Regions from separate parts of the Actinoplanes sp. NPDC049599 genome, predicted to be linked through region 3. Evidence: riboswitches for the same ligand, from Rfam matches in the RefSeq annotation. Region 3 holds a riboswitch; each other region holds the start of a gene.
What was found. Region 3 has a riboswitch for cyclic di-AMP ahead of ACIBQZ_RS17480 (hypothetical protein). Riboswitches for the same ligand answer to the same signal wherever they lie in the genome.

Region 1 (7,587 bases), on a different contig from region 3:
TGGACCGCGAGGGCCCGCCCTGACCCACCCCGACGAACGCACCAAGCCCCCGGCCGCCAGGCCGGGGGCTTCGCCGTGCGTGGTCCTGGTCAGGCGGCGAGGGCCGGCGCGGGCTGATCGGCCGGCTCCGGCTCACCCTCCGCGGCCTCCTTGGCCAGCGAGTACGCCATCTGCAGGAAGTCGGACGCGGCCGTGGCGGTGAACACCGTGGCCGCCAGCCGGGTCAGCCGGGGCGCGAAGACCAGCCCGCTGGTCAGCCCGGTCGCCACCCACACCGCCAGGCAGAACGGGCAGCTGACCAGCTCGCCGATCGAGTGGCGCAGCGAGCTGCCCTGGTCGCGTACCTCCTCGTTGATCTCGCCGCTGCCGCCCGGCTCCGCGAACCGGGTGAACGGCGCACGCAGCGGGCTGGTGATCGCGTCCTTGGCGATCAGCCGGCTCAGCTTGTGCGTGGCGATGGAGATCAGCACGATGTCGGCGGTGGCGGGTCGCTCCGGCACCGGCCGCCCGCTGAGCCGCGCCGCGGCGGCCAGGCTGCCGGCGAGCACACCGAACGCGCCCATGGTGGCCACATAGCCGTCCAGCGGCCGGTGCTCGTGGGGCGCGTAGTCGCGTCGCAGCCGGTTCAGCCGGCCGCGTACCGAGGAGATCATGAAGTCGGTGGTCCTCTCAGAAGTCCCGGGTGAGCCGGATCGCTCGATGCTTGCCTGCACCGGTTGCCCGAGCGCCCTCCCACCAAACCCGCCGGTACGCTGAGGCACATGAAAGGGCTGTGGACCCCCGCGTGGATCGCGCGCCACGTCCTCGCGCTGGTGCTCGTGGCCGCCTTCCTCGCGCTGGGCTGGTGGCAGTTCAGCCGGGCCACCGAGGGCAACGCGCTCAGCTGGGGCTACACCTTCGAGTGGCCGGTTTTCGCGCTGTTCGTGGTGTTCATCTGGTTCCGCGAGGTGCAGCAGGAACGCCGGTCCCGCCGCCCCGCGCCGCCGGAGCCGGCCGCGGAGACCGGGGAACGCCCGGCCGTGCCGCAGCAGGACGCGCCGGTGACCGTCCGGCGCCCGGTGCGCGTGCCGGTGGCGAACGCGGCGCCCGTCGACGACGATCCCGAGCTGGCCGCCTACAACGAGTACCTGGGCTGGCTCGCCGCCCACCCCGGCGCCCGGCCGAGCGACTATCCCGGCCCGCGCACCAGCGCCAGTTGAGCAGCACCGAACCAGAAGGACGTGGAACGTGCAGGGAGCCCTGACCCGCTACCGGATCATCGCCTGGATCGTCGGCGTGGTCCTGATCACGCTGGTCGTCATCGGCATGCCGCTGAAGTACCTGGGTGACAACGACACCGTGGTGGCCACCGTTGGCCCGTTCCACGGTTTCCTCTACATGGTCTATCTGGTGGCGACCTTCGACCTGAGCCGCCGCGCGCACTGGCCGCTGGGCCGGATGCTGCTCGTGATGCTGGCCGGCACCGTGCCGTTCCTGTCGTTCTGGGCCGAGCGCGTCGTCACGCGCAAGTGGGTCCCGGCGGCCGCCACTCCCCCGCCGGCCATGGCAGAGTAGAAAAGTCACTCTACGAAGCGGAATTGTTGCCTGCCGTTATCGGGATCATTCTCTTATTTGTGATCATTGGCGCAAGTCACTCTTCGGGCTCTTGTGTTAATGCCGAGCGCCGATAAGTTAATGCGGTTGGTCCGGTCCGCAGCCACACCCTCGGTGGCGCCGGCCCACGCCGCCGAATCCTCGCCGGTGGAAAACGCGACCCCGATCCCCCAGGGTCACCGCCTCCGCCACGACGAACCGGGGAACCACACCGAAGCAGCACCGGGGTGAATCCGCACCAGCGGTAGGGCCTTCTTCCCGCCCGAACCCGTCAGCTAACCCGGTAGGCGGCCACAGCGGAAGAAAGGCCACATACCGTTGCCACACGCCCGCACGAGACTCCGTGCGCTGGTGGTCGCCGCCCTGGCGATCGCGATCACCGGCAGCGCCGCGACCTCCGCGCACGCGGAACCGTCGAAGAGTGAGCTGACGAAGAAGATCGACAAGGCGTCCGATCAGCTCGAGGACGTCGTCGAGTCGTACAACAAGATGCGCATCAGCCTGAAGCAGACCAAGGCCGAAGAGAAGAAGCTGGCCGAGTCCCTGGCGCCGGCCAAGGCCGCGCTCGAGGCCGCCGGCACGCAGATGGACAGCATCGCGGCGTCGGCGTACATGACCGGCCACGTCGGCACCATGAACGTCGTGCTCGAGGGCGCGGACAACCTCATGGACCGGATGAGCATCCTCGAGCAGATCTCCCGCAGCCGCGGCCGCGACATCGCGGAGTACCGCGCGACCACGGAGAACTTCGCCGAACGGCAGGCCGCCCTCAAGGCGACCCAGGCGAAGCAGACCGCCGAGGTCAAGGAGCTCGACGGTCGCAAGAAGAAGATCGAGGGCGACCTCAAGAAGCTGTACGCGATGCGCACCGCAGCCTACGGCTCGCCCACCGAGGCCGGCAGCAAGTACACCGGCAACATCCCGTCCATCGCGGGCTCGGCCGGCAAGGCGGTCACCTTCGCCTACAACGCGATCGGCCTCCCGTACAAGTACGGTTCCGGCGGGCCCAACAGTTACGACTGCTCGGGGCTGACCTCCGCGGCCTGGAACGCGGCCGGCAAGTCCCTGCCGCACAACGCCGCGGCGCAGTACAGCGCCACGACCCGGATCTCCCGGTCCGACCTCAAACCGGGCGACCTGGTCTTCTACCGCAGCAACGGGCACGTCGCCCTGTACGTCGGCGGCGGCCAGATCATCGACGCCTCCCGCGCGGGCCAGCCCGTGAAGAAGCGGACGATCGACATCATGACCCCCAACGGCTACGGCCGGGTGTCCTGAGTCACCGAGCACAGCAGAAGGCCGGTGTCCCCTCGGGGCACCGGCCTTCTTGTCGTTCGCAACGAGGGGAGGGGGTTACGCGGCCTGCAGGCCCTCGGCCCGGGCCAGCTCGCGCAGCCGGCCGAGCGCCTGGATCTCGAGCTGGCGGATGCGCTCCCGGGAGAGCGAAAAGCGCGACGCCACCTCGGTCAGCGAGTGCTCACGACCGTCCTCGAGGCCGTACCGGGCGCGCATGATGCCCGCCGAGCGGTCGTCGAGGTGGTTCAGCAGGCCCTCGATGCGCTGCCGCTCCAGGGCGGTCAGCACGATCTCCTCGGGCGACGGCGCGTCGCTGTCGGCGACCAGGTCGCCGAGGTTGGTGTCGCCGTCGTCGCCCACCGGGGTGTCCAGCGACACGGTGTCCTGGGCCCAGCGGGTCAGTTCGGTGACGCGCTCCACCGTCACGCCCAGGGCCGCCGCGACCTGCGCGGGCTCCGGGTCGGCGCCGAGCTCGCGGACGAGCTGGCGGGTGACGTTGCGCATCCGGTTGACGTCCTCGACCAGGTGCACGGGCAGGCGCACGGTGCGTTCCTGCTGGGCGATCGCCCGGCTGATCGCCTGGCGGACCCACCACGTGGCGTAGGTCGAGAACTTGTAGCCGCGCTCGTAGTCGAACTTCTCGACGGCGCGGACCAGGCCGGTGTTGCCCTCCTGGATGAGGTCGAGCATCGGCATGCCCGAGCGGACGTACCGCCGGGCGATCGACACGACCAGCCGCAGGTTGGCGCGAATGAAGAGATCCTTCGCCCGCTTGCCCTCGGTGACCAGCCGCTCCAGTTCCTCCCGGCTCACGCCGCGACGGACTTCGCCGGTGTCGAGCAGGTGCTCGGCATAGAGGCCCGCCTCGATTGCCTTGGAGAGGTCGACCTCCCTGGCAGCATCCAACAGCGGCGTCCGGGAGATTTCGTGCAGGTAGACTCCGACGAGGTCGCGTTCCTCGGCGACCTGGTCGGTCCTCATCACGGTGTTCTTCTCCACGTTGCCCACGGTCCCCTCATTGCCTTCACTAACCCTGTTACGGGCAATACCTGCGTCCATCAGCCCTCCCCGTAACGTCCGCAGTTCATGCATTGCGGTGCTGACACATACCTGAACAGTTGGCGCCCTGCGCTGATTCCGGCTGGTGAGTTGAAAGTGTCACGAGTGTCTGAGCGCCAGCTGAGAGCCGCGTGGATACTTACTGAAGAGGGCTCTCACCGGGGTATTCGGAGCCACACCCCGCGATGGATGCGTGATGAGACGCATACCCTCCGCCCGCTCCATGACACCACCGGCCCCTCTTTCGTCGCAGCGACGGGCATCACGGATCCGGCTGCGATGCTCATCACTACCCAGTACGGCCTGGTAGCCGATTGGGTTCACGTCCAGCATCGACAGGTTGCCGTCGGGCATGAAGCAAACGTCACGGCAAAAGCTCCCGTCTCCGGCCCGTACGGGAGCACCTGCCACGATGCGGCACGACAAGCCGCAGTTCACTCGCCCGTCCGGGTGACACCCGCGGGGCTGACGTCCGTTCGGCCGGTACCGCCACGCCGTTCCGCCGAGTCCCGGCCGGAGTGATGGAAAACACACCACTACGGTTCACGGTATGGAACGCAGTGTGCTGGTGACAGGCGGGGCAGGCGGGCTCGGCGGGGCCGTTGCCGAAGTGTTGCGCGAACAGGGCTGGCGGGTGGTCGCCCCGGTGCGGGCCGGCGCCACCGACCGGCTGCCGAAGGGTGTGCTCCCGGTCGAGGCCGACCTGAGCGAACCCGGTGAGGTCGCGGCGGCGGTGGCCCTGGCTGCGTCCGACGCCTCGGCGCCGCTGCGCGCGGTGGTGAACCTGGTCGGCGGGTACGCCGGTGGCGGCCTGGTGCACGAGACGCCGATCGACGACTTCGAGGCGATGCTGCGCGCGAACCTGCGGCCCACGTACCTGGTGACCGCCGCGGCGCTGCCGCAGCTGGTGGCCGCCGGCGGCGGCTCCGTGGTGTGCGTCTCCTCCCGGGCGGCGGTCGCGCCCTTCGCCGGCGCCGCCGGTTACGTGACCGCCAAGGCCGCGGTGCTGGCCTTCGCGAACGCCGTCGCCGTCGAGTACAAGAAGAGCGGCGTGCGCTGCAACACGGTGCTGCCGAGCATCATCGACACCCCGGCCAACCGGGCCGGCCAGCCGGACGCCGACTTCTCCCGCTGGGTCACCCCGGCGGAGATCGCCCAGGTCATCGGCTTCCTGGCCGGCGACGGCTCGGCGCCGACCAGCGGCGCCGCCATCCCGGTCTACGGCCGGGCCTAGAAACCCTCCGCCAGCTGGTAGGTGAGCACCGACGCGGCGGCGGCCAGCGTCGCCACGGTCACCAGCAGCGCCCGGGCATGGGCCACCAGCAAGGCTGCCGGGCGGCGCGGCGCCGGGAGCTCGACCGGCACGGCCGCAGGCGCCCAGGCGCGCAGGTGGCCCAGCAGCGCCTGCTGCACCTGCTCGGGGGTGCCGTTCGCGTCGACGATGACAAATTCGGCGTGCTCGGGCAGGGACTCGTAGGCGGCGGTGGCGGCGCGCAGGTAGGACATCTCCTCGTGGTCGTAGCCGCGGCGTTCGATCCGGTCGTACGCCACGGCCGGGTCGACGGCCAGCAGGAACGTCACGTCCGGCGCCGGGAACACCCGGTAGGCCAGCCGGGCGCGGCGCTCGGCCCGGTTGAGCCGCTCGGGGCGGGGCGTCTTGGCGTGCGCGCGGATGCTCGCGTACTGGCAGACCGCGTACCGGTCCATGATCGAGATTTCCCCGGTGACCCGGCGGCGCAGCAGCGTGCGCAGGATCGACAGCCAGCGCAGCACCGATTCGACCACGAGCATCACCTTGCGGCCGAGCAGGTGCTCGCCGTCCCGACGGCCGAGCGTGGCGGCGAGCCGGCCGAACCAGCGGCGGCCGCCGGCGTTACGCCGGTAGGTCGCGGGCAGGCCCCGCGCGGCCAGCGAGCCCGCCAGCAGCCGCGCCTGGGTGGTCTTGCCGGAGCCGTCGATGCCGACCAGTGCCACCGTGCGCAACGGGCGCCGGGCGGCGGTGGACGGACGTTGATCGTCGAAAGCGGGACGGGCGGACTCGAGGTCGGGGACCATACCCACCAACGGTACCCGGCGCAGTCACCCTCGGTTCCGGCCCCGCACGGACGGGGTCCGGGTGTGAAGGCGGGCAGCCCCGGGTAGTCGAGATGCCGTATGCACACCGATCGGATGCAGGGAGACCGTTATGCCGCACCGGGTGGACGAGGGCCTGGTCACCACGCTCAAACGGGTCGCCTCGGTGCTGAAACAGGCGGAGATCCCGTTCGCGCTCGGCGGCAGCTTCGCGGTGTACGCCCACGGCGGGCACTCCAGCGACCACGACGTCGACTTCGTGATCCGCGAGCAGGACAAGGCCCGCGCGCTGGAGGAGCTGTCCGCGGTCGGCTTCGAGGTGGAGCAACCGCCCGAGGACTGGCTGGTCAAGGTCTTCGACCAGGGCCGGATGGTGGACCTGATCTACCGGCCGGTCGAGTCGCCGGTCACCGACGCCACGCTGCGCGACACCGTCATGCGGCCGGTCGAGGCGATCAACATGCCGGTGCTGTCGGCTACCCAGCTGATGGTGCACAAGCTGCTGAGCTACACCCAGCACTACTGCGACTTCGCCACCGGCCTGCCGGTCGCCCGCTCGCTGCGGGAACAGATCGACTGGGACCGGGTGCGCGAGCTGACCGCGAAGTCGCCGTACGCGGAAGCGTTCCTGGTGCTGCTCGACCGCCTGGACGTGGTCGCGCTGCCGGGGCAAGCCCGTCTGTCAGTGGGGGGATGAGATGACACCACAGCTCGACGAATATCTGGAGGCGGAGATCCAGCGCCTGCTCACCGAGCACGGGGCGATCGCCGAACAGGGCATCACCCTGCAGCGCCGCGAGCACCTGCTGGTGCTCGGCGGCGAGGTGGAGAGCGCGCAGCGCCGCGACGAGATCTGCCGGCAGATCGCGGCGCACTTCCCGGACGTGGAGATCGCCTGTGACATCGGCATCGTGCGGGCCGCGGCGCCCAGTGAGGTGGAGGAGATTTCATGATCCGGATCGCCGCCGTGGGTGACGTCCACGTCGACAAGGACGTGCTGGGCCGCTACCGGCCCGCCCTGGAGCAGCTGCCGGCCGTCGCCGACGCGCTGCTGATCGCCGGTGACCTGACCCGGCACGGCACCGTCGAGGAGGCCAAGTGCATGGCCACCGAGTTCGGCGACGTGGGCGTGCCGGTCGTGGTCGTGCTGGGCAACCACGACCACCAGAGCGACCAGCAGGACGCGGTCACCGCCGTGCTGCGCGACGCCGGCATCACCGTGCTGGAGGGTGACACCACCGTCCTCGAGCTGCACGGGCACCGGCTGGGCATCGCCGGGGTCAAGGGCTTCGGCGGCGGGTTCGCCGGGGCGTGCGCCAGCAAGTTCGGCGAGCGGGAGATGAAGAACTTCGTCGGCACGACGGAGACGATCGCCGAGCGGCTCGGCGCGGCGCTGCGCGGGCTGGAGTGCGACGCGCTGGTGGCGCTGACCCACTACTCCCCGGTGCCCGAGACGCTGGTCGGCGAGCCGCTGGAGATCTATCCGTTCCTCGGGTCGTATCTGCTGGGGCAGGCCATCGACTCGGCGCCGACCGCGCTGGCCCTGCACGGGCACGCACACCACGG
Region 2 (7,587 bases), on a different contig from region 3:
GCGGCCCGGCGTCGGCACCCCGAAGATCTTGCCGTCGGGCAGCCGGATGTACGCCGGGTTCTCGGCCTTGACCAGGCCCAGCCGGCGGGCGGCGGCGTCCAGGCTGCCCGGGCTGTTGTTGGCGGCGATCTGGTTCTCCAGGTCCTGCTGCTGGGAGTCCAGCTTGGCCTGCCGCTTCTGCAGCGAGTCGATCCGGAACGAGTTCTCCGCCGTCTTGGTGTTGATCAGCAGGATGCCGAGCACCCCGGCTACGACGATCGCCACCACGAGCGCGATGAACGGCGCGCGGGGTGCGTTGATCGGCGCGGGCGGCGCCACCCGCAGGCGCGGCGACGTGATCGGGTCACGCTGCTGCTCGGCGGTCAGCTTCAGGGCGGCACTGCCCTGGGTGGCACCGACGGTCGGGTAGCGACGCGCCCCCCGGGCGCCACCGCCCGTCGCGGCACCGGTCGTCGTCCCGGCCGGCGTGCGCCGGCCCTTGCCAACCTGCTCCGTGGTCCGGCCCCCCGACCGCGGCGCAGTGGTCATGCGCTCGCTCAATGTCCCTCCCCCTCCTGGTGTTCCCCCGGGCGTAACCGCCCTTGTCCCCCGTGCGTTGTAGACAGTCGAGGCCGTTCGCGGGCGGCCCCGGTCGTCTGGTCCTGCTGGTCGATCCGTTCCACCGCGCGCAGCTTCACCGAAGCCGCCCGCGGGTTCTCCGCCACCTCCGCCGCGCTGGGCAGCTCCGACCCGCGGGTCAGCAGCCGCACCGAAGGACCCGTCCCGGGCAGCTCGACCGGCAGGTCGATCGGCCCGGTGCTGCGTGCCCTCGCGGCGAAGGCACGCTTGACGATCCGGTCCTCCAACGATTGGTACGACATCACCACAAGGCGCCCCTTCGGTGCCAAGTGGTCCAACGCCGCCGGAACCGCGGCCTCAACCGCGGCGAGTTCCGCATTTACCTCAATACGTAGCGCCTGAAACGTTCTTTTCGCTGGATTTCCACCCGTTCGCCGCGCGGCGGCCGGGATCGCGTCCCTGACCAGGTCCGCGAGCAGCGACGTGGAGACGATCCGGGCCTTCGCGCGGGCCTTGACGATCGCCGAGACCACCCGGGTGGCGAACTTCTCCTCGCCGTACACCCGCAGGATGCGGACCAGCTCGCCGGGCTCGTAGCCGTTGACGACGTCCTCCGCGGTGATCCCCTGCGACTGGTCCATCCGCATGTCCAGCGGCGCGTCCCGGGCGTAGGCGAACCCGCGGTCGGGCTCGTCGAGCTGCAACGACGAGACGCCGAGATCGAACAGGCCACTGTGGAAGCTCCGGTGGCCGAGCTCGGTGAGCACCGCGGGCAGCTCGTCGTAGACCGCGTGCACCAGGTGCGTGCGGTCCGCGAACCGGGCCAGCCGCCGCCGGGAGTGCGCGAGCGCCTCGGTGTCCCGGTCGAGTCCGATCAGGACCACCTCCGGGTGCCGCTCCAGCACCGCCTCGGCGTGCCCGCCCAGGCCCAGCGTGAAGTCGACGTGCACCGCACCCGGCAGCGCGAGGGCGGGGGCGAGCAGCTCGAGACAGCGCTCGAGCAGCACCGGCACGTGCGTGCCGCGCAGCTCCCCCATGTCGACCCCCATAGCCAGCTCTTTCCGCGCTCACCCGGTCCGGCCCGCACATCGACTCCTCGATGCCGGCCCGCCCGGTCGTCCGTCCGTACCGCCAGATCCCCATCCGCTCGTGCCCGTTGCCATCGGGCGCGCCCGACCGGACACACGCCTGGCACCGGGGAAGAGGCGCCAGGAGCGGGAGCGGCTGGAGATCTCGCAGTACGGCAGCAGCGACGTCCGGGCCGTTGCACAGCCCACAGGTGCCACGCCTCACAATCCGCCGGGCAGCACCCCCTCCTCGATGTCGGCGAAGTCGTCCTCGCTCGCCGAGAGGTACTGCTCCCAGGACTGCTTGTCCCAGATCTCCACCCGCGTGCTCGCCCCGATCACCACGAGCTCGCGATCCAGCGCCGCGTACTCCCGCAGGTGCGCCGGGATGGTGACCCGGCCCTGCTTGTCGGGGATCTCGTCGTGCGCGCTGGCGAAGAACACCCGGCTGTAGGCCCGGGCGGCCTTGTGGGTGACCGGCTGTTCGCGCAGCTGGCCCGCGATCCGCTGGAACTCCGGCATCGGGAAGACGTAAAGGCAACGCTCCTGCCCCTTGGTGATCACGACACCTCCCGCCAACTCGTCGCGGAACTTCGCCGGGAGGATCAGTCGGCCCTTGTCGTCCAGGCGCGGGGTGTGCGTGCCGAGAAACATCGGCCCAACCCCCCTGCCCCCCGGCACCGATGCAGAGCCAGCTCTGCGCGGACCGCCTGTCGTCTGGGCCGGCAAATCCTCTCGGAGGCGTTCCTCCGCAAGACCCTGCCACTGCGCTCCACTCTACTCCACTTCCCTCCACCCGCAACCAGAATGACGGCTTCTGCGAACCGGATTCGCGGATGTATCCGCACGTCAGAGCAGGTGGGGCGGAAGTGGAGGGCGGAGCGCTCGCGACCATGGTCCACTTTCCGACATGCCGCCCACCCGGGCACGAAAGTCCCCCGAAATCGGGCGTTGGGGAAGGGCCGGCTGCCCTTCGGCACCGTGCCGGGGAGTGAAGTGGAGGGAAAAGTGGTGCGGACACGACAGCGGGGCGCGACCCCGTCCGGGTCGCGCCCCACTGAACTGTCGTACTGCTCTACTTAGTGCTGTCTCACGCTGTGCTACTCAGTGCTGTCTCACGCGGAGACGAGGCGGCGCACGACGTAGTTCTTGCCGTACACCTTCTGCTTCTTGACCTTGTCGCCCGAGTGCGGCGCGGCCCACATGTAGCCGCCGCCGGCGTAGATGCCGACGTGCGTGCCGTACGAGCCGGACCGGAAGACCAGAAGGTCGCCGGCCTTCTTGTTGCCCTTGCTGACAGCCTTGCCGTACTTCTGCTGCGAGTTGGCCTTGTGCGGCAGCTTCTTGCCGGCGGCCTTGCGGTAGACGTACATGGTGTAGCCGGAGCAGTCGAACCGCTTGGGCCCGGAGGCACCGAACCGGTACGGCGCGCCCTTGTGCTTCTTCGCCTCGGCGATCACCTTGGCACCGCTGACCCCGACCTTGATCCGGGTCGACGGGGTGGCGACGGACTTGAAGCCCTTGGTGCCGGCGAACACGGTGCGGTAGTACGCCGAGTTCGCGGGCTTGCTCCAGAAGGTGACAGTGCCCTTGGAGTTGCTCGACTTGGTCTGGTAGGTCTTCCAGGCCTTGCCGGCCTTGGACCTGATCTGCAGCCGGACCTTGCCGCTGGTGACCGCCTTGCCGGTCTTCGGGTTGATCAGCTTGGTGGTCACCTTGACCTTCGTGCCCCAGGCGATCGACTTCTTGTTGTACGAGGTCTTCACGCTGGGCTTTACCGTCACCGCAGCAGCGGTGACGGGGGCCGGAGCGGCGGATGCCGGTGCGGTGGCGACCAGCTGGCCGGCGCAGAGGCAGAGACCCAGTGACAGAGCGACGGGACCGGTGCCGATGGTGCGACGGCGCCGGTGCGAGGTGCTTTCGTGCACGGTAGAGATATCCCTCCGGCACGCCTGCGAGGTTAGCTGTCGGGTTCGGGCGGGAAGGTTGCCCGGCCACCGCTGGTGGCTTCACCCCAAGGTCCGCATCGGTACGCCGCGAGCGGCGTGCCACGGGACCGGATCTGGGTCCCCCGTCCCTGCCCCCGTATGCCTGTGTTGTCGTTCGCAATCATGGTCGCGCCACCCGGACCGGGGCAGGGCTCGGCGTGGTCCGTGGTGGTGCGAGCGGCGAGCGGACGCTTGCCGGCACCACCCTTGCTACCCGAAATCGGCGTCGGCCGCTGGCCCGTGCTCGACTACTCAACGTGTTTGGCACATGGACGACTGTCCGGTTTGTAACCGGGCCGTGACAAATGCCAGCACCACGGGTAGCAGATCAATTACAGTGCGTCGAAGGTTACGGGTGAAACACAACACATAAAAAGCCCAGGCGGGGTGATCATGGGCGGCGGCCGGGTCGGGAGATTGCGGCCGTAAACGCCCCCAGCGGCGCAAACTCGGCGACGGACGGCGCCGGGGAGATCATCCGTTCGGTGGAGGTGCCCGCCCCACCGCCCGGACCGGTGAGCGGGACCCGGGACCACTCGACGTAGTGTCCGTTTCCGGTACCCTCGTCGCCGTGACGGACGGGAAGATGCCCCTACGGGCCAAGGTCGCGACCTCCGTGTCGCGAACCGCTGCGGCGCTCTCACGGGCGGCGGGCCGCGGCGACGGCTCGGTGATCGGCGGGTGGATCGGTCTCAAGATCGATCCTGACCTGCTGAAGAACCTGGCCGCCGGCCGCGCGATCGCGCTGGTCTCGGGGACCAACGGCAAGACGACCACGACCCGGTTCACCGCGGCCGCCCTCGGCGTGCTGGGCCCGGTCGCCACCAACTCCTTCGGCGCCAACATGCCCACCGGGCACACCTCGGCCCTGGCCAAGGCCGGCGCCACCCCGTTCGCGGTGCTCGAGGTCGACGAGCACTACCTGGCCCGGGTGATCGACGAGACCACACCGCGGGTGGTGGCGCTGCTCAACCTGTCCCGCGACCAGCTCGACCGCGCCAAGGAAGTCGCCATGATGGCGCAGATGTGGCGCACCGCCCTGGCCGCCCACCCGGACGTGCACGTGGTGGCCAACGCCGACGACCCCATGGTGGTCTGGGCGGCGATCAACACCGCGCACGTGGTCTGGTTCAGCGCCGGCCAGCGCTGGCACGACGACTCGTTCGTGTGCCCGGAGTGCGGCTCGCCGATCGAACGGGCCAACGGCGACTGGCGGTGCACCGGCTGCCCGCTGCGCCGCCCGCAGGCCCAGTGGACCGTCGAGGACGACGGCGTGGTCGACCCCCGCGGCGACTGGCACCTGGTCAAGCTCCAGCTCCCCGGTCACGTCAACCTCGGCAACGCGGCGACCGCGCTGGCCGTCGCCGCCGAGTTCGGCGTACGGCCGATAGAGGCCGTCCCCCGCCTGGCCGGGGTCGCCTCGGTGGCCGGCCGCTACGCCCAGGTCGAGCGCGACGGCCGCAACATCCGGCTGCTGCTGGCGAAGAACCCGGCGAGCTGGCTCGAGGCGTTCGACATGGCGGAGGTGGCACCCACGCTGCTGTCCATCAACGCCCGCGACCCCGACGGCTTCGACACCTCCTGGCTCTACGACGTCGACTTCTCCCCGCTGCGCGGACGGCAGGTGCTGATCACCGGCGACCGGGCCTTCGACCTGGCGGTCCGGCTCGAAGTGAACGATGTGGCCTTCCGGCACGTGCATACCTTCGACGAGGCGGTACGAGCCAGCCCACCGGGACGCCTCGAAGTGATCGCGAACTACACGGCGTTCCAGGACATCCGAGCGGAGTTGGACCGTGTCAACTGAGAGCACCCTCCGGATCGTGTGGATCTACCCGGACCTGCTGTCGACGTACGGCGACCGGGGCAACATGCTGATCCTGGGCCGCCGGGCCGCGCTGCGCGGCATCCCGGTGGAGACCTACGAGGTCCGCTCCGACCAGGCCATGCCGACCACGGCCGACATCTACCTGATCGGCGGCGGCGAGGACGGCCCGCAGGCGCTGGCGGCCCAGCGCCTGATCGCCGACGGCGGCCTGCACCGCGCCGTGCAGCAGGGCGCGGCCGTGCTGGCCGTGTGCGCCGGTTACCAGCTCTTCGGCAGCTCGTTCTTCGCCAAGGGAGCCAAGTGCGCCGGGCTGGACCTGCTCGACCTCAGCTCCGACCGGGGGGAGACCCGCGCGGTGGGCGAAGTTCGCGGCGACATCGATCCGCGGCTAGGGTTGCCCCCGTTGACCGGCTTCGAGAACCACGGCGGCCGGACCCACCTGGGTCCCGGGGTGGCCCCACTGGCCCGGGTGACCGCCGGCATCGGCAACGACGGGCAGACCGAGGGCGCCTGGCACGGCAAGATCCTCGGCACCTACGCGCACGGCCCGGCACTCGCTCGCAACCCAGCTATAGCCGATCTGCTACTGCGTTGGGCGATCGGCGCGGATAGCCTTACAGCGCTCGACGACACCTGGGCCGACCGGCTCCGCAGCGAGCGGCTCGCCGCCGCCGGCACCGCCTGAGCCATCCGGCGCCCGACCAGCCGACCTGGAACGACGAGATTTAGGGGTACGCCTGCATGACTGACACCCTGATCGCCCCGCGGGGCATCGTAAACCCCGCCACGGACCCTCAGGCCAGCACGCAGCACCAGGCGCCCCCGATGGGTTGGCGCCACCGCCTCGTCCGCTTCGGCATCCTGGGCGCAGTGGTAGCCGGCCTCGGCGTCGCCGCCGCGGTCCTGCCGCTGCAGGCCATCGCCGACTCCGTCGTCGCCCTCGGCCCGGCCGCCGCGGTCGCGATCGCGGTGGTCGGCGGCCTGCTCCTGTCGGTGCTGGTCCCCCGCACGGCGATCACCCTGGCCTGCGGCGCCCTGCTCGGCCCGGCCACCGGCGCGGCCACCGCCCTGGCCGCAGCCATGATCGCCGCCGTGGCGACCTACTACGCGGGCCGCTGGGCCGGCCGAGGCGCCCTGGGCTCCCGGGCCGGCAAGCTCGAACGCCTCGACGGCTGGCTGAACCGCCGCGGCCTGGCGGCGGTGCTCCTGGTCCGTTTCCTGCCCCTGGCCCCGTTCGGCCTGGTCGGGTACGCCTACGGCACAACCTCGGTCTGCCGCAAGCGCTACCTGCTGGGCACCACGCTGGCCGCGGTCCCGTCGGCGGTCTCGTACGCGGTGATCGGCGCCGCGGTGGCCTCCCCCGGCTCGATGAACCCACTGACACTGGCCCCGGCCGCGATCGGGTTCGCGCTGACGACAACGATCGTGCTGCGCTGGCGCCTGGCCGCCCGCCGCGACGCTGCGGCGGCACTGGCCGCGGCCTGACCCCCCCCAGCGACAAACGACGAACGGCCCGCCGCACCTGCGACGGGCCGTTCTGCGTCCCCACCAACCCCCTCAGCCACTCGACCCGCCCGACCACTCGCCCCGTCGACCCACTCAACCCCTCAGCTCCCTCGGCCCGCCCAAGCGACCCAACCGGCACTGTCCACTCAGGCCCGCTCGACCCCCTCGACCCGCTGGACCCACTCGACCCACTCGACCCACTCGACCCACTCGACCCACTCGACCCGCTCAACCCACTCAACCCACTCGGGCCGCTCGGGCCGCTCGGGCCGCTCGGGCCGCTCGGGCCGCTCGGGCCGCTCGGGCCGCTCGGGCCGCTCGGGCCACTCGGGCCACTCGGGCCACTCGGGCCACTCGGGCCACTCGGATCACTCGGATCACTCGAACCACCACACGCACAACTCAGTCCACGCGGGCGACTCAGGGGCTGAGGCACTCGGCCGCCCGGACCCCTCGGGCCTATGACCACCCAGGCCACCCGGACGACTCTCCCTTCTTCGGCAGCCCGGATCCTTCTCTGGCATCCCGGTCGACGCATTCGGCCCCGGACTCTCCACTCCGGTAGCCACCTCAGTACGCCTACCAACTCTCACGGCCAACAGCCCACTCAGCGCCCCGCCTCGACCGGCGACTCCGCACC
Region 3 (7,587 bases):
CGGCCCATGGTCGCGGCGTACCGATCAACAACCTCGGTGCGGTCCGGCGCCGACGGCGCGTCCGTGGGCCGGTCGCAGCCGGGACACGTGTCGGCGCCAGGTGGCAGTGCGGAGAGCAGGCCGCGGCCGCCGCAGGTCCGCCACACCGCCCGGCCGGAGGTGGTGATGCGGGCAGCATCGTTTACCGTGGGCATCTCAGCCCCTTTCCTGATGTGAGGGTTTGTGGTTGAGCGCCGGGGGCGGGGGAGTCTCTTGCCGGAGGAATCCCGCCCCCTTGACGCGCGTCGACAGCTCAAGCCGCCTCCGGCTTGACCGCCTGCTGCGGCTGGGTCAGCCCGGACGCGCGGATGGACCACGCCTGCCGTGCCCGGCACTTCGAGCCGTTGCCCTTGCACTTCTGCGAGTCCACGTACGGCGTCAACGTCACGTCGGTGAACTCCACCAACGGCGGATAACCCGGCACCGTCGAGGTCGGCGGCACCGGCTGCTGCGCGGCTACGACCTTGACCTTGAGTTCCTTCGACGCACCGAACTTGCCCGCCTCCGGGTCCAGGTCGAGAACCTTGACCAGCCACACCCGCTCACCGGTCTCCTTGTCCCGCATCTGGTCATCGCCCTGGCCCCGCTTGTCGAAGTCCGTAGCCGGCTCCACGCCCAGGCACAGCGCACCATGCGGCGCGACGTACTCCCACGGCACCGGGATCTTGATCGAGCTGGGAATCATCAAATCTCCTGACCATCTAGCAAAGACGTCTACTCGTCTTATCAAGATGCCTCAGAGATCGATCGATCCGCAACTCTCATCGCCAAGCCACCCAGTGATGCATGTCACTCAACGGCTGCAGGGGGTCGTGACCGGCTGTTCGGCCGCGAGACGACCAGCGCGGACGGGATCCAGCCATCGCCGTGGCTATGTGTGGGAGCGCGCTGCCGACTAGTCCTCGGCGTAATTGCGCGCAATCAGAGTTTGTTTCGGCTTCCGCCGCCAAGGCATCCGCCGCTTCGGGGACACATCCAGGAAGGCGTCGATCGGCTCTTCTCCAGCCTCCTTGGTGAAGTTCGGCTCGAACTCGGCAAACGCGGTATCGGTCATGTCGGCCCTGACCACAAGCGGCGTGTTGGTCGATATTTCGTAGCCATTACCCATCGTGACGACCGCAAGGAGGAGAGTCTGCTTAACACCGTGGTCTCGCATCACACCGTTCAAGAAGCCTTTCATCTGCGTCCGTTCGTGCACCAAGATCGCTTCGTCGCCGGGCTCCAGTCGCTTTGGCAGAAGGTCTCCCCACTGACTTGCGGCAGGCTGCGGCTCGAATTGAAGCCCCGCCCCACCCATAGGTGACAGATACTCGCATCGGCGGATAGTCACGGCAGCACGGCCGCGGTTCTGCACGAAGACCGCGTTGACCGGCTGTTTCGTGTTGTCTCGCGGGTTGAGCTTCGATGCGCCCCTGCGCCTCCGGCTTGGCTTCGGGTCAGGGTGGGCTTTGTTGATCCGCATCACGCGCGTCGCACCGTTTGGAAACGTGACGTTGAGCTGGTCTTGTTGGTCATACACGTAACCCACACCCAGCCTCAGGGCGATGATCGGACCAGAGTGTCGCCAGCTACGAAGCGCCCAAACGATCGTCCACGCTAGCCCTGCGAGAGCAATGACGCCTGTGATGATCGCAAATACGACCTGCTCCTTGGACATAAGCACAATGTAGATGCCATGCGCACTGACGGCTATCACGTTCTCGGTGGCGTGAGGCCCTTGGGGTGTTTCTGTTTCCTCGGACGACGCCAGAGATACCGCCACCTAGAATGGCCAAGACAGAAAGACCCGGTAGCAACAGCCCACCGGGTCTCTCCCTGCCCTACCGCTGTGTCCCTTGATCACCGCCGCCCATGCGTGGCACGCGCGGTGCGCTACGGAGTCGATACCTCAGCGGAGTCCCGCCCAAAGTGCTCGCCAAGCTCGACACCTTCGTGACTGCGTCAGGATCGCTCACCTTAAGTGCAAGGTGATACACGACGCCCAGAGCAGCTATCTGAAATGCGAGCCGACAGAACGGGGTGGCGATGACGGCAGCAGCCGCCCAGACGGCCATGTGCATGGCCTCATCCCTCTCGGCACGCCTGCGAGGTTAGCTGTCGGGTTCGGGCGGGAAATGCCCGGCCACCGCTGGTGGCTTCACCCCGAGGTCTCGGCGGTACGCCGCGAACAGCGCTCCACCGTGAGACCGAATCTGGGTCCCCCGTCCCTGCCCCCGTGTGCCGTTTCTGAATCGCAATTGCGGATGAAGCGCCACCCGGACCGGGGCAGGGCTCGGCGTAGTCCGCGGTGGAGCGAGCGGCGAGCGGGCGCTCGCCGGCACCGTCTTTTCTACACGCCGAAAGCACCAGGTCCAAGAGGAATGAGAACCTGCTTGCAGGACGACGCCAGAGATACCCCACAGCCGCGACGGAGAGACGAGCTGGCGCCCATCGCGTCGGGCGTCCTCTCCGGCGTCAAGACTTCAGGCTGCGGGTCGCGAGGTAATAGATCGCGAAGAGAGGTCAAGTGCGGTCGCCCGAAGGCCGCGCCGTCGCCCCGGCACGGCCGCCAACAGAGTTGACGCCTCCCACCCAAGCCCGCCGGCCCGGCACGAGGCCGACGGAAGGGTACGTAGTTTGACGCGAACATAACCATTTGGCTCAGCGGAGAGGGAAGATGTCCTCCAGCTCGTGCCGACTGGCCGGGATCACGATGTCCACAGCTAGGAGCGGCAACGCGGCTGAGTCGCACACGGTCAGCAGGAGTGTGAGCAGGGCGTCTCGCTTGGGTAGCTCCAGAAGCTTTGCCTCTTGGGCTGTCGCTATGCGGGCAGAGACCCGTTCAACAACGTGGTCCAAGGTGATGCCCGCCCGGTCAGCCAGGTGCGACAGCACACCGCCGGTCAAAGGCTCTGGCGCAGCAACGTCCGAGTCGACGGCCAGGGCGGTCGGCACGTAGACCGTGGACAGCTCGACGGGTCCGACGCCGGCGACACGCATGAGGCGCCTGCGGGCGATGACGGTCGCGCCCTCGGGGAGTCGCAGTGCCGCCGCCGCGCGAGGTGGGGCGGCGACCTCGCCCGCGTTCAGGATGGTGACGTCACCGACCTCCGTGGCGTTCAGGAGGGCGGTTGTGTGCGCGGGGAGGGCGCGTGACTCGGTGACGGGCCGTTCGCGAACGGTCCGTCCTTTGCCGTGTTGGGCGTCAACCCAGCCTTGCTGGCGAAGGATTTCCATCGCCCGAACGACGGTGGGGCGGGAGACGCCGAACTCTTGGACGAGCTGCGATTCGCTGGGCAGCGTGCTGCCGATCGCGTAGGTGCCGTCCTGGATCCGCTGTTGGATCGCATTGATGATGGTGATGTATTTCGGTGGAGTGACCTCGATCGGCACCCGGCCCACCTGCCTGCGAAGTTGAAGAGACGACTGCTTGTCTTAGCAAGAGACTAGGTGGTGTCCCAAGGTTCTGTCGAGCCGGCCGCCGTGCCAGGTGGTACATCGAACTCTGCCCCGACCGCGCTCCGCGGATCCGCCGCAACGACGCGTTGGCCGTCGAGCGCGATGTCGTTGAGCAGGCTCGACACGGCTACACATGGCAGGACGTCCCCGCACTTGCACCGCAGGATTCGTCCGTCGCGGCGTACCTCGTTGTGCCGTTGGGCCACCAGCGAGCGATAGCGGATGACGAGCATGTCTCGCGGGTCAAGGTCGGTTCCGTCGGCATTGCCCTTCACCGCTTTGGTGGATGCTGACGAAGGGCTGACACGCGGACGAGTGCTTCGCGCTCGGGGCCTTCCTGGTCGTGGCCGTAGATCGGCACGCCGATCAAGCGAACCCACTCCAGGCGGGGGACTTCCTGCGGCGTGACGGTCATGGCAGTGACGCGCATTTTCAGCACGCCGACGCCGTAGCAGTAGTCGGCCTCCGGTATCTCGACCAGGTCGCCGACCTGGACCAGCAGTTCCGGACGCTTCCGAGCGCTCATCGCGGCCCGTCCGGCCCGGAAGATCGGCTGCCCGCCGCAGTTGGCGTCGGTCGGACCAGCGGGTGCCGTCGGCCTGCCGTGACCAGGCCGACGATCGCGAGGCGTCGCGCAGCACAGGGGTAAGGACGACAGGGCCGGCAGGTCAGGCAGAAGCCGTCGGCTCCGCGCGGATGGTCGGTGAGCAGCCGACTCGCGAGCCGCCTTATCAGCTCTTGCGCCGACTGAGACATGCGGTACCGCGCTGCGCTGCCGTAGTCGTGAGAATCGAGTCCACTCATGTGGGGCCGCTCCCTGATGGAAGGGCACCGAGGCGGACGGCGATTACCGTCCAGATCGGGGGATTGGCTGGCTACGCAGCGTCCGCCCCGGTGCCGGCTGGACGGATCGGCGCTGTCACGGGAACCCCGGCGCGCGGATCCGTTGCGTCTCATGAGTGAGGGCCGGTCGGCCGATCTGCGACCTTTCCCGTCCCGGCGCAGTCCAGGCAGCCGCCCTGTGCCACGGCAACAGGCCGCTCGGCCACAGGGACCACGCGGAAGGCGGTCACGACCTTCCACCCCCTGCCCTCGCAACCAGGGCATCGGCTCGCGGACGGGGACCTTCCGGGATCCTCATCGCGGAACAAGAACGAGACATCGTCCGCTCGTGAGGTACTCGGCGTAGCCCCGTTGTCACTCATGCCACGAGAGTGGCCCACTCCACATGGGACAAGAAGGCCACTGAGAGGACTTAGAGAGGACTTTTCTACGGCAAGAATGCCATCCTGCGGGATCGGAGTCCTCGATGAGGACGGTTCTGTTCTACCGTGGTGGAGAGTTGATCCCCCACAGAGGAGGCACAGGACATGACTCAGTCCTCCGGCAACACCCGTCTCAAAGCTGCCCGGCAGCACGCCGGCTACGCCTCTCAGCAGGCGTTCGCCAACGCTCTCACCCAAGCTGCCCCACGCATCGGCCTGGGCTCGATGGAGGTGAGCGTGCGCCAGATCCGCCGGTGGGAGTCTCCCGCTCCGCCCTGGCCGCGAGCCGACCACCAGCGGCTCCTCGTTCACCTCCTGCAAATGCCGGTCGAGCAACTCGGCTTCACCCCGCCATGGCAGGTCTCCGAGCGGGCAGCCGGTCAAGCCGCCCCCGCCGGCCGGGACACTTCAACCCCTGTCCCGGCCGGTCTTCCGCTGCCTCAGCCGACCGCCGCAGTGCAGCCGCCCACCATCGGCGCCGACTACACCACCATCACGGTTGCTCACCGCCGGCTCTACTGGAGCGTTCAACCCGCGCACCTGCACCCCACGGTCGCTGAGCACACGCGACTCGGCCTTCACCTGCTCGCGGAGACAACAGGCGTCGCCCGGCGTGTGCTTGCCACCGCCTTGGCCGAGTCGCTGCTGCTCGCTGGACGCATCGAGTTCTTCGACCTCCGCCAGCCCGACGAAGCCGACGCCACCTACGTGCGCGCGCTGCAAGCCGCCGGCGAAGCCAACGATCCGCTCCTGGGCGCCGCGATCCTCGCTCACGCTGCCTTCATCCCCGGCTGGGCACAGCGCCGCGACGAGGCAGCCGAACGCCTCCGGGCCGCCCGCACCTACGCCCGGCGCGGTCCGGCCTCAGCCGAGTTCCTCGCCTGGATCGACGCCGTCGAGGCCGAGTGCGACACCCGCTGCGGCCACCCCAAGGACGCCCTCCGCGCCATCGCCCACGCCGAGAGCGTCCTCACCACCGGCAGCGAGCACCACTCGCCCGAGTGGTTCACCTGGTTCTCCCCGGTCCGGCTGGCCGCGTTCAAGGGCAACACCCAGCTCAAGGCCGGGCGTCACGCCCAGGCCCACGACACCCTCAGCGCGGCCCTGGAAGCGCTGCCCGCCGACGAGGGCAAACAGCGCACCGTCATCCTCGGCGACCTGGCCGCCGTCGAGGTCGCCCGCAAACACCCCGACGAAGCGTGCGCCCACGCTCAGGCAGCACTCGACCAACTCGGGATCACCTGGTATGCCACGGGAATGGAACGCATCCGCGACGTCCGCCAGGGCCTGCAACCGTGGGCCGACACCGACTGCGTCCGCCAGCTCGACGACCGCCTCTACGGCTGGCAGACCACGCTCAGCGCGCTTCGCCGTTGAACGCCGCGATCCGCTCAGGCAACTCGGCCAGCGACATGATCCGCATCGTCGCCAACCGGTCCGCCTCCGGGTCGTTCTGCTGGATCGACGCCCACGGACCCCGAAGGATCAAAGCCGTCTTGAAGCCCGCCGCGACTGCGGGTCGGATGTCGTTGTCCAGCCGGTCACCGACGTACAACGTCTCTTCCGGCCCGCACGGGGTCTCCTTCGCCACCGCATCGAAGAAACCAACGTCCGGCTTCGACACGCCCCAGTCGTCCGACGTTGCGATCATATCGCTGGGCAGATCCATCGACCGCAGCAGACCGCCGGCCCGCACTGTCTGGTTGCCCGCGATCCCCACCCAAAGACCGGCCTTCCGCAGAGCAGTCAACGCCGGCCGCACATCCGGGTAGAGGTCGTCCTCACCGAACCACTCCGGCTTACCCGCAGCCGCCCGCACCTCCCGCTCCTCGGTCAAATCGAAGCCGGGCCGGAACACCTGGAACGTCTCGCGGTAGTCCTGACCCCGCGCGATCACCGCACCGAACACTGCCGAGAAGGTGTGACGAGGCACCCCGAGCCAATCAGCCCAGGTGCCGTACTCCCGGGCCTCATTGACCAGACACTCACCGACGTCGAATACTACAGCTCGGATCATGGCGCCGATCTTAACTCGCCCGGTGGCTGGCGAGTCAGCCGAGAACGCTCGATGCAACGGCCATTAGTGGGCCCCGCCGGGCCGTCGATCTCATTCAAACATTCCGTAAGTCTTCAAGGCGGCCCGAAGCGGGCCGCTCACGCCGCCGCCTGGGGCGAGCCCGTGCCGCCGCTGTCACTCTGGCCCAGACATGCAACCAGCCCGTTGGCTGGCGTGTAACAGCGGGAGGTCGGGCCGCGGCGACACGACAGAGACGGTGTTTGGGGGTTAAGGGGCCTGCACGGCAGCCAACCGGCCCGGCCTGGGCGACGCGACCGAGCTGCCCACATGGCCGTAGCGCGTGTGACAGGCCGATGGCTGGCTGCGTTACTACGCCTCCGGCGGGGCTCTCTAGTTCCTGGCGCACCTGCGTAACGGCGCCATCTACACGCGCTTCGCCGTCGGCTCGAGACCGGCGTCGCGACTGCCTGGCGCTACGTCAGAGCTAACTAACGCGCCACCCCCCGTATGCGCTGCAGTTTGACAAATCCCTGGTCCTGTTGGCCGTCGATCATCGGCAGCCTTATCGCAATTTTGGCCAGAGAGAGTGCCTGACGACCTCGTGGTAGTTGTTCGAGGCCGTCACATAGTGAAAGCTCCCATGGCTCGAACTCGTGACACTCGTCGTCGAGGACTGCACAGTAGAAAATATTCAGGTTCAGGTACTCGGCCAACTTGTGGTAAAAGTTGTACTCTCGTTGCACGGCGGGGACCATATCCTGCGAGTCAATCGTGGTTAGCTTCGCATACTTTAGTACAAGGCGCCCCGCAACATAGGCGACGAAGTCG

Region 1: another riboswitch for cyclic di-AMP. It lies ahead of ACIBQZ_RS09355 (NlpC/P60 family protein); the one in region 3 lies ahead of ACIBQZ_RS17480 (hypothetical protein).
Region 2: another riboswitch for cyclic di-AMP. It lies ahead of ACIBQZ_RS18140 (C40 family peptidase); the one in region 3 lies ahead of ACIBQZ_RS17480 (hypothetical protein).

The regions. Positions count from the first base shown of each region.
Region 1 covers NZ_JBITLX010000004.1:78,553-86,139, forward strand. Annotated here, with positions in the region: gene ACIBQZ_RS09335 (hypothetical protein) at 1-23, shown strand, start outside; gene ACIBQZ_RS09340 (DUF1360 domain-containing protein) at 90-653, opposite strand; gene ACIBQZ_RS09345 (hypothetical protein) at 762-1,199, shown strand; gene ACIBQZ_RS09350 (DUF3817 domain-containing protein) at 1,228-1,554, shown strand; cyclic di-AMP (ydaO/yuaA leader) riboswitch at 1,764-1,897, shown strand; gene ACIBQZ_RS09355 (NlpC/P60 family protein) at 1,945-2,871, shown strand; gene ACIBQZ_RS09360 (RNA polymerase sigma factor RpoD/SigA) at 2,947-3,948, opposite strand; gene ACIBQZ_RS09365 (SDR family NAD(P)-dependent oxidoreductase) at 4,499-5,182, shown strand; gene ACIBQZ_RS09370 (dTMP kinase) at 5,179-6,003, opposite strand; gene ACIBQZ_RS09375 (nucleotidyltransferase) at 6,134-6,718, shown strand; gene ACIBQZ_RS09380 (hypothetical protein) at 6,720-6,974, shown strand; gene ACIBQZ_RS09385 (metallophosphoesterase) at 6,971-7,587, shown strand, end outside.
Region 2 covers NZ_JBITLX010000009.1:693-8,279, reverse strand. Annotated here, with positions in the region: gene ACIBQZ_RS18155 (hypothetical protein) at 1-528, opposite strand, end outside; gene rsmH (16S rRNA (cytosine(1402)-N(4))-methyltransferase RsmH) at 537-1,607, opposite strand; gene mraZ (division/cell wall cluster transcriptional repressor MraZ) at 1,848-2,279, opposite strand; gene ACIBQZ_RS18140 (C40 family peptidase) at 2,741-3,409, opposite strand; cyclic di-AMP (ydaO/yuaA leader) riboswitch at 3,560-3,737, opposite strand; gene ACIBQZ_RS18135 (MurT ligase domain-containing protein) at 4,200-5,420, shown strand; gene ACIBQZ_RS18130 (type 1 glutamine amidotransferase) at 5,410-6,126, shown strand; gene ACIBQZ_RS18125 (TVP38/TMEM64 family protein) at 6,267-6,926, shown strand.
Region 3 covers NZ_JBITLX010000008.1:183,306-190,892, forward strand. Annotated here, with positions in the region: gene ACIBQZ_RS17470 (hypothetical protein) at 1-194, opposite strand, end outside; gene ACIBQZ_RS17475 (hypothetical protein) at 293-724, opposite strand; gene ACIBQZ_RS17480 (hypothetical protein) at 935-1,696, opposite strand; cyclic di-AMP (ydaO/yuaA leader) riboswitch at 2,105-2,272, opposite strand; gene ACIBQZ_RS17485 (GntR family transcriptional regulator) at 2,680-3,411, opposite strand; gene ACIBQZ_RS17490 (hypothetical protein) at 3,749-4,003, opposite strand; gene ACIBQZ_RS17495 (hypothetical protein) at 4,848-6,119, shown strand; gene ACIBQZ_RS17500 (HAD family hydrolase) at 6,100-6,759, opposite strand; gene ACIBQZ_RS17505 (DUF3800 domain-containing protein) at 7,248-7,587, opposite strand, start outside.